DNA from 4 places in the Pallidibacillus thermolactis genome. Region 3 is predicted to be linked to each of the others. Evidence: riboswitches for the same ligand, from Rfam matches in the RefSeq annotation. Region 3 holds a riboswitch; each other region holds the start of a gene.
What was found. A riboswitch is a leader RNA that binds a small molecule or an ion and turns the genes downstream of it on or off. The one in region 3 is predicted to bind S-adenosylmethionine.

Region 1 (3,172 bases), on a different contig from region 3:
AGAAAATGATAAAATTAATTTTATTTTTAAATTGAACACATTTTTAAATCGTTTTTTCAATTGAAAATCCCCCTTAACATTTCAATATTCCTTATATCGTTTACACATTGAATGTAGGAACTCATAAAATTATCCATTACAGTGTTATTACGATATATGAATAGTACGGTTACTGAAAAAGTTATTTCCTTATAACAATCAACACACTTTGCAACTAGATTTTTTCCTTTAACGATTCGACTTAGTCGATCGTTTATCCTATTCCATATTTCCCTAACAAACTACCTACATATCGGATTTTATTACACAAAATGACAAAAAGCGACTTCTATTCGTCCTTTAAATCTAGTAAAAAAGAATCATTTTTTCATCATCGTCATTTTACCATCTTATAAATCGAACATACTGGAATATAATAGAAACAAAATATTTGAGGAATAGAAATGTCGTCTGTTGCGGTTGCAAAGAAACATAGGGTTGACCCAAAAATAAAAAATGAGCGCAATTCATATTTATAAATTGCACTCATCTTTCGAATTTAAGCTTTTTCAATTGGTGAAAATTCATGTACCCACACTTTTAACGTAGGTATCCATGGCATACCTGGATGGATCGATAAAATTGACTCCTTATAGGACTCAAAACTCTCATAACCTTCTTTTTTCGCATCTTCATCGGTAATATCCCCGAGGGCTTGTTGATACACTTTTTCAATGACAAATTTTTGACCTTCTAGGATCATCACTTCACCAACATCAGCAAATCTTTTCATTCTTCTCGTTGCAGATTTTTTTCCCGAGATCACTTTTTTTATATCTTCCGGAATTGTAATTAACCGTTCAATATTTTCCTTTTCAGAAGGGGCATGTTGATTTACCACACATTAACACCTTGCCTTTCGTTGTATGCAATTAATAATCAAAATGTATATCAAGGATAACTCTAATTGACTATCGACCTATTTGTCTAATCAAGTTAATTTTATCACAAATATGAGCTTGACAATGAATGAGATTTGTATATTTTGTAAAATTTTGAAGTGATTTGATTTTAAGTCATCGATTTGACCTCTTTTTGAAACAAGAAAAATTGTGCAATTGCTTCACGCGCAATTGCACAGTAATCATTGTAGATTTCAAATTATTAATCATGTATAAACACTATCACATGTTCCTGGTGAAGGTTCATAAAAACAATGAGCTTTATATTGCCCGGTAAAAGGTTGACTATACCATTGTGGTGGACAAGGCCCGTATGGATTAAAATACCAAAGTGCATATTTGGCTGGGTGATCGCGCCAATATTTCAAATTCAGTCTTGCCAATCTTCTTTCTGCTTCCCTTGCTGGTTGATAAAATAAATTCCCTTTTTGTACCGCTTCAAAGGAATAATTTCCACCTTGCACATGGAAAATCACATCCTCTACAGACCTTAATTCATTAAAATCTGTACAATCCGCTACAACACGATTCACAATAACATTACCAACATATAACATCCCTTGCTTTCCTTCGCCTTCAGCTTCAGCTCGCATCATCCTTGCCATTAAATCAACATCTTTACTCCGATATGGGATTCTTGCCATTTTGACACCTCCAAATTGGTTGGAGTTTTCATCGTTATTACATAATTATATTCATCTTTATATACTTGATGTTTGAAGATTGAAAATCGATTGTGATTGCCTCTTTTATAAGTTCTCCTTCATTCTAAATACATTAGTATGAACTGTCATTTAACCAGTCAAAAATAAAAATAAATTTTCACAATTCTAGTTGACAAATATAGATCGACTATTTAGAATAATTTTATATTTAAAAATTAAATAAGTGGAACACTCTTATAAAGAGAGGTGGAGGGACTGGCCCAGTGAAGCCTCGGCAACCATTGATGCAAATCAAACGGTGCCAATTCCAGCAGATATTGATCTGAAATATAAGAGGTTTGCAGACGATCGAATTAGATACTTTCGTGCGGCCTCTTATACCAAGAAGCCGCACTTTTTACATTTTTAAAAAAAGGAGATGGAAAAATGGCAGAAAAAAAAGACTCTGAAAATAAAAAATATGAATTAATCAAACAAGCAATCGAAAATTTAGCTTTTGGTGAACTTCATATTACCATTCATAATGGCAAAATCGTACAAATTAATCGTATTGAAAAGCAACGATTCTCTGTTTAGATTTGCTGCTTAATCATTAAGAGATCAAATAGGGGGTGCTTTTATAATTCTTATTCAACATATTCGATACTATAAAGCTGACCGGACAACCGGAAGCCTCTTGAATTCCCACACATCGCTTACCTATGTGTGAATTCGAGAGGTCTTTTTATTTAAAAGATAAAAGGGGGAAATCAAATGAAAAAGGGACTTTTTACACTTCTTTTAATCGGATTCATGATCATTCTTGCTGGATGTACTTCAACATCCACAAACGACGAGAAAAAACTCGTTTTAGGAGCAACTGCTGGTCCTTATAGTGATCAACTAAAGGAAGGGATCGTTCCACTACTTGAAGAAAAGGGCTACAAGGTAGACATTGTCGAGTTTAACGATTATATCCAGCCAAATATTGCGCTAAATGAAGGAGAAATAGATGCAAATCTCTATCAAAATCGCAACTATTTAAAAAACTTTAACGAAGAAAATGGTATGGATTTAGTGCCTGTTTTTGCTGTTCCGACAGCACCAATGGCCCTTTATTCTGATAAACATACCTCTTTAAATGATATTGATAAAGGGATGACCATTACTTTACCAAACGATCCTACTAACTTAGCTCGAGCGCTTCATATGGCAGAACATTATGGTTGGATTTCGATTGATCAATCGGTTAATCCCCTCACGGCCTCTGAAAAAGATATTTTGGAGAACAAATTTGATTTAAACTTTAAACCAATTGAAGCTGCTCAAACACCTCGTTCGTTAAGTGATGCTGACTATGCATTTATTAATGGCAATTTTGCCATAGATTCAGGGTTACAACTTGAAGAAGCAGTAGATTTAGAACGAACACAAGAGGACTTTCTTATCTATTTAACAGTCCGGAAAGAAGATAAGAACAGTACGTTTGTTAAAGATTTAGAAGAAGCTTACAAATCCAAAGAATTTTTACACTATACAAACGAGAATTCAAAAGGTTATGTTAAACCACCATATCAACACGAAATG
Region 2 (3,172 bases), on a different contig from region 3:
AACGGGAGCTTCCTGAGGCAAAGCATTTATATATTGACCGTATGTATCGCGAAGTAGCAACTGCACCGGATAAACATATTGCTTCCGTTTTATTACAGGCAAATATACACGTTCACACAAAATATTTAATTAATAATATAAATTGTTAACATATTATCGTATTATTTTTAGAGTCGGGAATAAAGGATGAACATCATGGAACAATGGACGAAGGAATTGTTTTTTGAACATTTAAATTCTGGAAAAAAGGGTGCGTTTTATTTATACACTCCGATGTGCGGCACTTGTCAATTGGCAGGAAAGATGTTAGAGATTGTAAGCAATACAATGCCGGATTTCCTTATTGGCAAAGCGGATTTAAATTACTTGCCAGAACTTGCGAAATCCTTTCAAGTAGAAAGTGTGCCGTGCCTTTTAATCTTTTATGAAGGTGAAATTAAAGAAAAAATATATGCCTTCCATTCTGTTACTTATATTTATGAAAAGTTAAATGTAAAAAGTTAAACGAATCATCATTTCAAAAAAAGGATTTCCTACCTAAACGCAGAAAAAGATAACAAACTGGTTAGGAGGAATCCGATGATTGATACCGCTCGACTAAAAAAGACCTTGGTGAACCATAAATTTCGTGCCCTCTTATTTCCAAACGAATCAACATATTTGAAAATAAAAACAAAAGATCAGCTGTTTACTATCCAATTGTCAAAAGAATGTATTGAAATTATTGATAATTGGGAAGGAACATCGGATGTAGTGTTATCAGGGGATTCAACAGTATTAAATGAAATTTTATATGGACATATGAAATTACAAGATGCTAAAGAATTAAATTCTATTATCGTTGAGGGGAGCTTCCGTCATCAACTCATGATGGAAGCGATCCTTTGGTTTAACCAAAAACTACCATTAACAAGTCAATGATTTTAAAAAGGGCGGTGGTTTCTTATTGAAAAAATGAATAAAAAATGACGGAATATTAAAATTTATCAAACTGTAAAAACGTGTAAAAAATTGTTGACGTCTAAATAAATAGGTGCTACAATTCTAAACATAATCAATAATTGAATAGTTAGGTCTTGCTCTTATCAAGAGAGGTGGAGGGATGTGCCCTATGAAACCCGGCAACCGTCAATACAATGGTATTGAAATGGTGCCAAGTCACACAAAGCAATTTTTTGCTTTGAAAGATAAGAGAAAGGACATACGATATATATTCGCGTGCCTTTCTACTTATCTTAGTAGAAAGGTATTTTTTATTTTATTCATTCTAATCTTTTACTCAATGAAAATTGTATTTTTACATGTTGACTTTGTTGTTTTAGAGAAATAAAAGTAAGGACATCAGAGAAGGAAGGAGGAGCATGATGATCTCCTTAAACAATGTAACAAAAGTGTTTAAGACAAAATCCGGCATGATTACTGCGGTAGATAATGTAAAAATAAATATAAAAGAAGGAGAAATATTCGGAATTATCGGGTATTCTGGTGCGGGTAAGAGCACGTTAGTCCGGATGTTTAATGGTTTAGAAAGGCCAACAAAAGGGACCATTACAATTGACGGGAAAGAAATTTCAAAGATAAGAGGTGCCGAATTACGAAAGGCACGACAAGAGATTGGAATGATATTCCAACACTTTAACTTACTATGGTCACGTACGGTTCGAGATAATATTTCGTTTCCGTTGGAAATCGCTGGTGTTCCTAAGGCGAAAAGGAAAAAACGTGTTGAAGAGTTAATAAAATTAGTAGGACTTGAAGGGAGAGAAGACGCTTATCCCTCTCAATTAAGTGGAGGTCAAAAACAAAGAGTCGGAATTGCCAGAGCTTTAGCAAATAATCCGAAAGTTTTACTTTGTGATGAAGCCACATCAGCACTTGATCCGGAAACAACGGATTCTATCCTTGATTTGCTTCTTGACATTAATAAAAAAATGGGACTTACGATCATTCTCATTACCCATGAAATGCATGTCATTCGTAAGATTGCTCATCGTGTTGCAGTAATGGAGAATGGTAAAGTTGTTGAAGTAGCGCCAGTGATGGAGATTTTCAAAAACCCAAAAACTGACATAACTAAACGCTTTGTACAACAAATTACGGATGAAGAAGAAACGATGGAGGCTGTACAACATCTTCTTGAGAAATATTCTACAGGTAAGATCGTAAAATTGACATTTATCGGGGAAACTGCGGAGCAACCCATTATTTCAGAACTTATAAAAGAACAATCGATCTCTATTAATATTCTTCAAGGTAAAATTTCTCAAACACGTACTGGATCTTATGGAACATTACTTATCCAGTTAGTAGGAGATACCGAACATATTGATAAGGCAATCGAACAGTTAAAAAAACAACAAGTTGGAGTGGAGGTGATTAGTCATGATTGAGGCCCTCTTTCCAAATGTTGAAATGGATAAGTTTTGGGAAAAAACATATGAAACTCTCTATATGACGGGAATCTCACTTGTTTTTATTTTTATATTCGGTATATTACTAGGTTTACTATTGTTTTTAACTTCTAAAGGGAATATTTGGCATAATCAGTTTATTAATTGGATGATTGCGGCTGTTGTGAATATATTCCGCGCTATTCCTTTTGTCATTTTAATCATTTTACTAATTCCATTTACGAAAGGCATTATGGGTACAATGATTGGACCGAATGCAGCTTTGCCTGCATTAATTATTGGTTCTGCACCATTTTATGCGCGAATGGTGGAAATTGGACTTAGAGAAGTCAATAAAGGGGTTATTGAAGCAGCCCAAGCGATGGGAGCAAGAACAAGTACAATTATTTTTAAAGTATTACTTCCGGAATCAATGCCTGCGATTGTATCTGGTTTAACCGTAACCGCAATAGCATTAGTTGGTTATACAGCCATTGCTGGAATTATTGGAGCAGGTGGATTAGGGAATTATGCTCACCAATATGGATTTGTCCGTGGAAATAACGACGTGACGCTATTTGGGACAATTGCAATCTTAATTATTGTATTTATCATCCAATTTATTGGAGACTTTATAACAAAGAGATTAGATAAAAGATAAGAGGGGGAAATTCAAATGAAAAAACTATTAACATTAATATTTACAGCTTTTTTAACTGTTACGTTGGCTGCGTGTGGTGGAGACGAAGGGAATACGAGTGAATCAAGTGATGGAGAGTCTA
Region 3 (3,172 bases):
GACAGGACTACTACCTTCAGGTGGTCAGGTATCTGTAAAAAATCTTAATCCATTTAAATATAGAAAACAACTTGCTCAGATTACAGGAGTCCTATGGGACAAAGAAGTAATTTGTGGTGGGATTTTCCCTTAAAAGATTCTTATGATATGTTAAGAATAATAATACAAAAGAAAATATGAAGAGTGGTCAAAATATTTAATTGAGACAATAGGGATAGAAGAATTATTATCACAGCATGTTCGATTACTTTCTTTAGGACAAAGGATGAAAGCAGAAATAGTATCTATATTTATACAGAAACCAGAAATAGTATATTTAGATGAGCCTACAATAGGATTGGATGTCGCAACGAAACAGAAAGTAACTGATTTTCTTATGCAAATTAGACAAATTGATTTGCCTTGTTTGTAATTATTTTTTAATATCTGTACATGAATAGCAGTCATTACTGTTTTATTGAAATACGTTTAATAACTTTTGTTTTTTATACTCAACTATATACGTTGAATAAGCTATATAACTAATTGTTACGAAAGGAAGATATGTTATGGAAAATAAGTACAAGGAAAAAAAGAAAATTAATATGATCATTTCTATTATTTTTATATTAATTGGAATCATTACTATAATAAGGCTACTTGGAAAATAGTAATATCAAATGCCAATCCCCTCTATTTCCACAAAAATGTTACTTCAAGACATAACAACGTTTTAATTTAAATCTTTAGTAAGATTATTGGATCCGATAAAAAATGTATACACCTTCATTGACTTCATATTTTTCTATTATTTCGGTAAACTATCATAATTGTGCCAAAAAAGTTACAAGAAAAAATTCATTATTCTATCCAATGTACATACATTTCTTTGGTGGCATCAGCTCATTTATCCACGGCTAAAAATAAGGGAATATATATCTTTAAATGGTTCTTTCTACCTAAATTTCAAAACGGTAAAGAAGTATTGAAAGTTATATCGTTACAATTTCTTGTGAATATTGTGCCAACATTTACCAGTGTAAATTTCATGCTGTCTAGTCTATTATTCTTAAAATTTTTTAAAAAAATAAATTGACATGAACACTGTTATCCTTTACTATTAATTCCAGCATAAATAAAGTCTATCTCCATCTTATTAATAACCGCTGAGACGAGGGGTCAATGATGCGGTGGCAAACCAGTTTTGTTCATATGAACAAACAAATATGGGTGCCCAACCTGAGCGCAAAGCTTTGAAAAGTTTTGCGAACAATAAGAGGATAAGCAGCTGATATTAATCGAAGCTTTCCTTAGGTTGTTGGGGAGAGCTTTTTTTGTGCCATAAATATAAAATTGGAAGGAATGGTTAATGTTGGCAGAAAAAATTTTGTTTACGTCTGAGTCTGTTTCAGAAGGACATCCTGATAAAATCGCAGATCAGATCTCAGATGCAGTATTGGATGCTGCATTAGAACAGGATCCGTATGCAAGGGTGGCCTGTGAAGTCTTTACAACAACAAATACAGTAATCGTAGGAGGAGAAATTTCTACGACTGCTGATTTAGATATTGAAAAGATAGCACGTGAAACTCTATTAGAAATAGGATATACAGATGATAGATTTGGAATTGATGGTCGTACTTGTGATATTCAGGTACTTGTTCATACTCAATCTCCAGATATTGCAATGGGGGTTGATCGTTCAAGCGATACCATGGCCATTGGGGCAGGAGACCAAGGAATTATGTTTGGATATGCAACGGATGAAACTCCGTCTTTAATGCCGCTTGCGCTTGAACTAGCCCATACACTAGTGAAGAAAGCATCCCAATTACGTAAAAGTGGAGAATTTAAATGGGCACGTCCAGACATGAAATCGCAAGTTACGATTGACTACACGATTCAAGATCAACCGAAGATTGACACCATATTAATGTCCGTTCAACATGATGAGGATTTTGATGAAGATGTATTCAAAACCTTTGTTATCGAAAATATCATTAAACAAACAGCACGAGAATTTAACTTAAATGATTCATTCCGAATTTTGATTAATCCGACAGGGCGTTTTGTTGTTGGTGGTCCGCATGGAGATACTGGTTTAACTGGGCGAAAAATTATAGTTGATACGTATGGCGGTGCAGCAAAACACGGTGGTGGTGCTTTCTCTGGAAAAGATTGTACAAAAGTTGACCGTTCAGCAGCCTATGCTGCTCGATATGTTGCTAAAAATATTGTGGCAGCAGGTCTAGCTAGGAAATGTGAAATTCAGCTTTCTTATGCGATAGGAGTTAGTGAGCCGATTAGTATTTCAGTTGATACATTTGGAACAGGAACCGTTCCACATGAACAATTACTAAAAGCAATTCGCGAAGTTTTTGATCTAACACCAGCTGGTATTATAACAATGCTTGATTTAAGAAGACCACAATTTAAACAAGTAGCCGCATATGGTCATTTTGGAAGAGAAGAATTGGATGTGGCCTGGGAAAAAACAGATAAAGTAAATGAACTACGGGAAGCAGTAGCTCAGTTTGAACTAAATGGGGTTGGCCAATAATGAACGAGGTAAAGGAGTTTTCCACGCAGAGAACGTCGCACATTAGTCAAGAGCAAATGCCATTATTTAATGCACTCGTTAATTATGCCAATAGTGATGTGGTCCCATTCGACGTTCCCGGACATAAAATGGGCGCAATGATGAATCCATTGAAGAAGGCATTAGGGGAAATGGCGTTAAGAATGGATGTTAATTCGATGAAAGAACTAGATTTACTCAGTCATCCAAAATCCGTTATTAAGGAAGCCCAAGAATTAGCTGCTGAAGCTTTTGGTGCAGACCATGCGTACTTCTTAGTGAATGGAACAACGGTAGGAATACAAGCTATGATTATGGCAGTCTGTAAGCCAAATGAGAAGATCATCGTGCCTAGAAATGGTCATAAATCCGTCATGGATGGGATTATTTTGAGTGGGGCCAATCCGGTATTTATTCAGCCAGAAGTAGATTATCATTTTGGTATTTCCCATGGGGTATCGGTTGAAAATGTGGATAACGCAATTAAGGCGCATCCAGATGCAAAAGCACTTTTAATAACATATCCTACTTATTTTGGAACGATGACTGATTTAACAAAAATTTGTACAATCGCCCATGAACACGATATAACCGTTATTGTCGATAGTGCACATG
Region 4 (3,172 bases), on a different contig from region 3:
ATGGATATACAGTTGATTATCATTTTTTTGGACAAAATATTCCAATTGCGGGCGTTGCCGGTGACCAGCAAGCTGCCTTATTTGGTCAGGCATGTTTTCAACCTGGAATGGTAAAAAATACGTATGGAACAGGCTGCTTTATGTTAATGAATACAGGAGAAAAAGCAATCCAATCGGAACACGGTTTGTTAACCACGATTGCTTGGGGAATCGATGGTCGTGTTGAATATGCCTTAGAAGGAAGTATATTCGTTGCTGGGTCTGCCATTCAATGGTTGCGTGATGGATTACGTATGTTTAAACATGCTGGGGAAAGTGAAGAATACGCTACAAGTGTTGAATCAACGGAAGGTGTATATGTAGTCCCAGCTTTTGTAGGTTTAGGTACACCATATTGGGACAGTGAAGCTCGTGGAGCGATTTTCGGACTAACAAGAGGAACGACAAAAGAGCATTTTATTCGTGCAACCCTTGAATCATTAGCGTACCAAACAAAAGATGTATTAAATGTCATGGAGAAAGACGCAAAAATTCCTGTTAAGTCTTTACGGGTTGATGGTGGAGCAGTCGCTAATAACTTTTTAATGCAATTCCAAAGCGATATCTTGAATGTTGCGGTAGAAAGACCTTATGTAAAAGAAACTACTGCCCTCGGTGCAGCATATTTAGCAGGATTAGCTGTAGGTTATTGGGAAAATCAAGACGAAATTGCGAGACAATGGAATCAAGAAAAAGATTTCCAACCAAGTATGACGGAAGAAGTTCGTAACGAGCTTTACAAAGGTTGGAAAAAGGCCGTTAATGCAACAATGGCGTATAAATGATAAAGTTATTTAGTTTATAGTTGAGAAGGAAAGGATGGGTCCCATATAAAGTCTCTTTTGGGCCCACTTTTTTATATATTTATATCGCAACTAAAAAAATAAAAATTTAGCATTGACTTTTGATTGTTGAAATAATATATTATTAATTAATTTATTAAATAATTAGATTTTTAAAGTAATAGATAATTAAATAAAATCTTCTTATCAAGAGAGGTGGAGGGACTGGCCCAATGAAACCTCGGCAACGGGCATTTTTGTACCGTGCCAAATCCTGCAAGGTTTTTACCTTGGAAGATAGGAAGAGGTCTTATAATTATGATGCATTTAAACCTCTTCTTATTTCAGAAGAGGTTTTTTTAATTTAAAAAACATCAGTATTTGTACAACGTTTCCCATAACGAAATAGAGAAATCGATTAGTAAAAAATTTAGAACTTATTCATTTGTATAAAGGAGGATTATCCGTGATTGAGTTCATTAATCTTGAGAAGGAATATAAAAGTAAGGATAAGACAGTTCATGCTTTAAAAAATATTAATCTTAAAATTAACAAAGGAGAAATATTTGGAATTGTTGGGTATAGTGGTGCAGGGAAAAGCTCCCTACTCCGATGTGTAAATTATCTTGAGCCTCCTACATCTGGTCAAGTAATTGTAGATGGACAGGACTTAACTCAATTAACTGAAAAACAAATTAGAGAAGTAAAACGAAACATAGGTATGGTTTTTCAACATTTTAATTTGTTAAATTCAAAGACAGTTTATGCTAATGTAGCAATGCCACTTATTCTAGCTAAAAAACCGAAAGAAAGAATACGTGAAAGGGTTATTGAGTTACTGGAGTTTGTTGGTTTAGCAGATAATCTTAATGATTATCCTGATCAATTGTCAGGTGGACAAAAGCAACGTGTCGGTATTGCAAGAGCTTTAGCTACACAACCATCTATTTTACTCTGTGATGAAGCCACATCAGCACTGGATCCTCAGACAACAAGTTCCATTCTTCAATTATTGAAAAAAATTAATGAAGAATACAAAATTACGATCTTAATGATCACCCATGAAATGTCAGTTGTAAGTGAAATATGTGACCGAGTCGCAGTGATGGAATCAGGAAAGATCATAGAAGTAGGTACTGTATTTGAAGTATTTTCAAAACCAAAGACAGAAACTGCAAGGAAATTTGTAAGTACAGTAATGAATGATCAATTTCCTCCATCAATCAAAGAAATTTTAAAAGAGGGAAATCGTTCGAAAAGTATTTACCAAATCCGTTTCTTTGGTCAGCAAACAGAAAGCCCCCTTATTTCACAAGTGGCCAAAAAATTCAATGTCGATATAACGATCTTGTTTGGTAATGTTACAGAATTACAAGGGCAATCTTTTGGTAACTTGATCATTGAATTTATTGGTGATGATATAGAGATTCAACGAGCTATCAATTATTTGAATCATCAGCAAATACATCTAAAGGAAGTGACAAGTCATGCTAGTTAATGGAGAGCAAATTATTGAGGCATTAGTTGAGACGATACAAATGGTTAGTCTATCTTTATTATTCTCTGTTTTACTAGGATTGCCTCTAGGGATTTTCCTTTTTGTTACACGTAAAGGTCAAATATTAGAGAATATCCCAATATTTACTGTGCTTAATGGAATTATTAATATTTTTCGTTCGATCCCATTCATTATTTTATTGGTCGCTATCATACCGCTTACTAGATTAATCGTGGGTACTTCTATTGGTACTTCTGCAGCAATTGTTCCACTTGTCTTTTATGCTGGTCCTTACATTGCAAGATTAGTTGAAAGTTCACTTTTAGAAATAGACCCGGGGGTACTTGAAGCTGCAAAAGCGATGGGAGCAACTCCATTACAGACTATATTTCGATTTCTACTTCCAGAAGCACTAAGTTCATTAGTCGTAAATATAACAATTGCTACTATTGGTTTGATTGGAGCTTCCGCAATGGCAGGTACAGTTGGCGGAGGTGGAATTGGTGATTTGGCAATTACCTATGGTTATCAACGGTTTGACACTGTCACAATGGTGATAACAGTTCTCATTTTAATTATTATGGTGCAAGGAATTCAATCCTTAGGAAACATATTGTCAAGAAAAATTAGAAGAAGATAATGACAGAATTGGAGGAAACATATATGAAAAAAATACTAGTTGGTATATTCATTTTATTCATTGTTTTATTTACAGTTGCTTGCTCATCCGATGATGAGACGAAAAAAGTAAAAGTAGGAATTAGTGGGACTGACACGAGACAATGGGATTATGTAGCTGAAAAGGCAGCTAAAGAAGGAATTGAAATTGAAATTGTATCATTTAATGATTATG

Region 1: another riboswitch for S-adenosylmethionine. It lies ahead of OEV82_RS13855 (YezD family protein); the one in region 3 lies ahead of metK (methionine adenosyltransferase).
Region 2: another riboswitch for S-adenosylmethionine. It lies ahead of OEV82_RS03335 (methionine ABC transporter ATP-binding protein); the one in region 3 lies ahead of metK (methionine adenosyltransferase).
Region 4: another riboswitch for S-adenosylmethionine. It lies ahead of OEV82_RS03195 (methionine ABC transporter ATP-binding protein); the one in region 3 lies ahead of metK (methionine adenosyltransferase).

The regions. Positions count from the first base shown of each region.
Region 1 is NZ_JAOUSE010000058.1:6,072-9,243, reverse strand. It holds gene OEV82_RS13870 (methyl-accepting chemotaxis protein) at 1-60, opposite strand, end outside; gene OEV82_RS13865 (ASCH domain-containing protein) at 539-880, opposite strand; gene OEV82_RS13860 (cell wall hydrolase) at 1,148-1,585, opposite strand; SAM riboswitch class I at 1,838-1,942, shown strand; gene OEV82_RS13855 (YezD family protein) at 2,033-2,182, shown strand; gene OEV82_RS13850 (MetQ/NlpA family ABC transporter substrate-binding protein) at 2,360-3,172, shown strand, end outside.
Region 2 is NZ_JAOUSE010000005.1:77,506-80,677, forward strand. It holds gene OEV82_RS03320 (toprim domain-containing protein) at 1-149, shown strand, start outside; gene OEV82_RS03325 (thioredoxin family protein) at 196-504, shown strand; gene OEV82_RS03330 (hypothetical protein) at 580-921, shown strand; SAM riboswitch class I at 1,080-1,194, shown strand; gene OEV82_RS03335 (methionine ABC transporter ATP-binding protein) at 1,365-2,390, shown strand; gene OEV82_RS03340 (methionine ABC transporter permease) at 2,383-3,051, shown strand; gene OEV82_RS03345 (MetQ/NlpA family ABC transporter substrate-binding protein) at 3,067-3,172, shown strand, end outside.
Region 3 is NZ_JAOUSE010000076.1:5,773-8,944, reverse strand. It holds partial or broken gene OEV82_RS16225 (ATP-binding cassette domain-containing protein) at 1-412, shown strand, start outside; SAM riboswitch class I at 1,130-1,258, shown strand; gene metK (methionine adenosyltransferase) at 1,349-2,539, shown strand; gene OEV82_RS15275 (aminotransferase class I/II-fold pyridoxal phosphate-dependent enzyme) at 2,539-3,172, shown strand, end outside.
Region 4 is NZ_JAOUSE010000005.1:48,437-51,608, forward strand. It holds gene glpK (glycerol kinase GlpK) at 1-824, shown strand, start outside; SAM riboswitch class I at 1,023-1,125, shown strand; gene OEV82_RS03195 (methionine ABC transporter ATP-binding protein) at 1,288-2,319, shown strand; gene OEV82_RS03200 (methionine ABC transporter permease) at 2,309-2,959, shown strand; gene OEV82_RS03205 (MetQ/NlpA family ABC transporter substrate-binding protein) at 2,983-3,172, shown strand, end outside.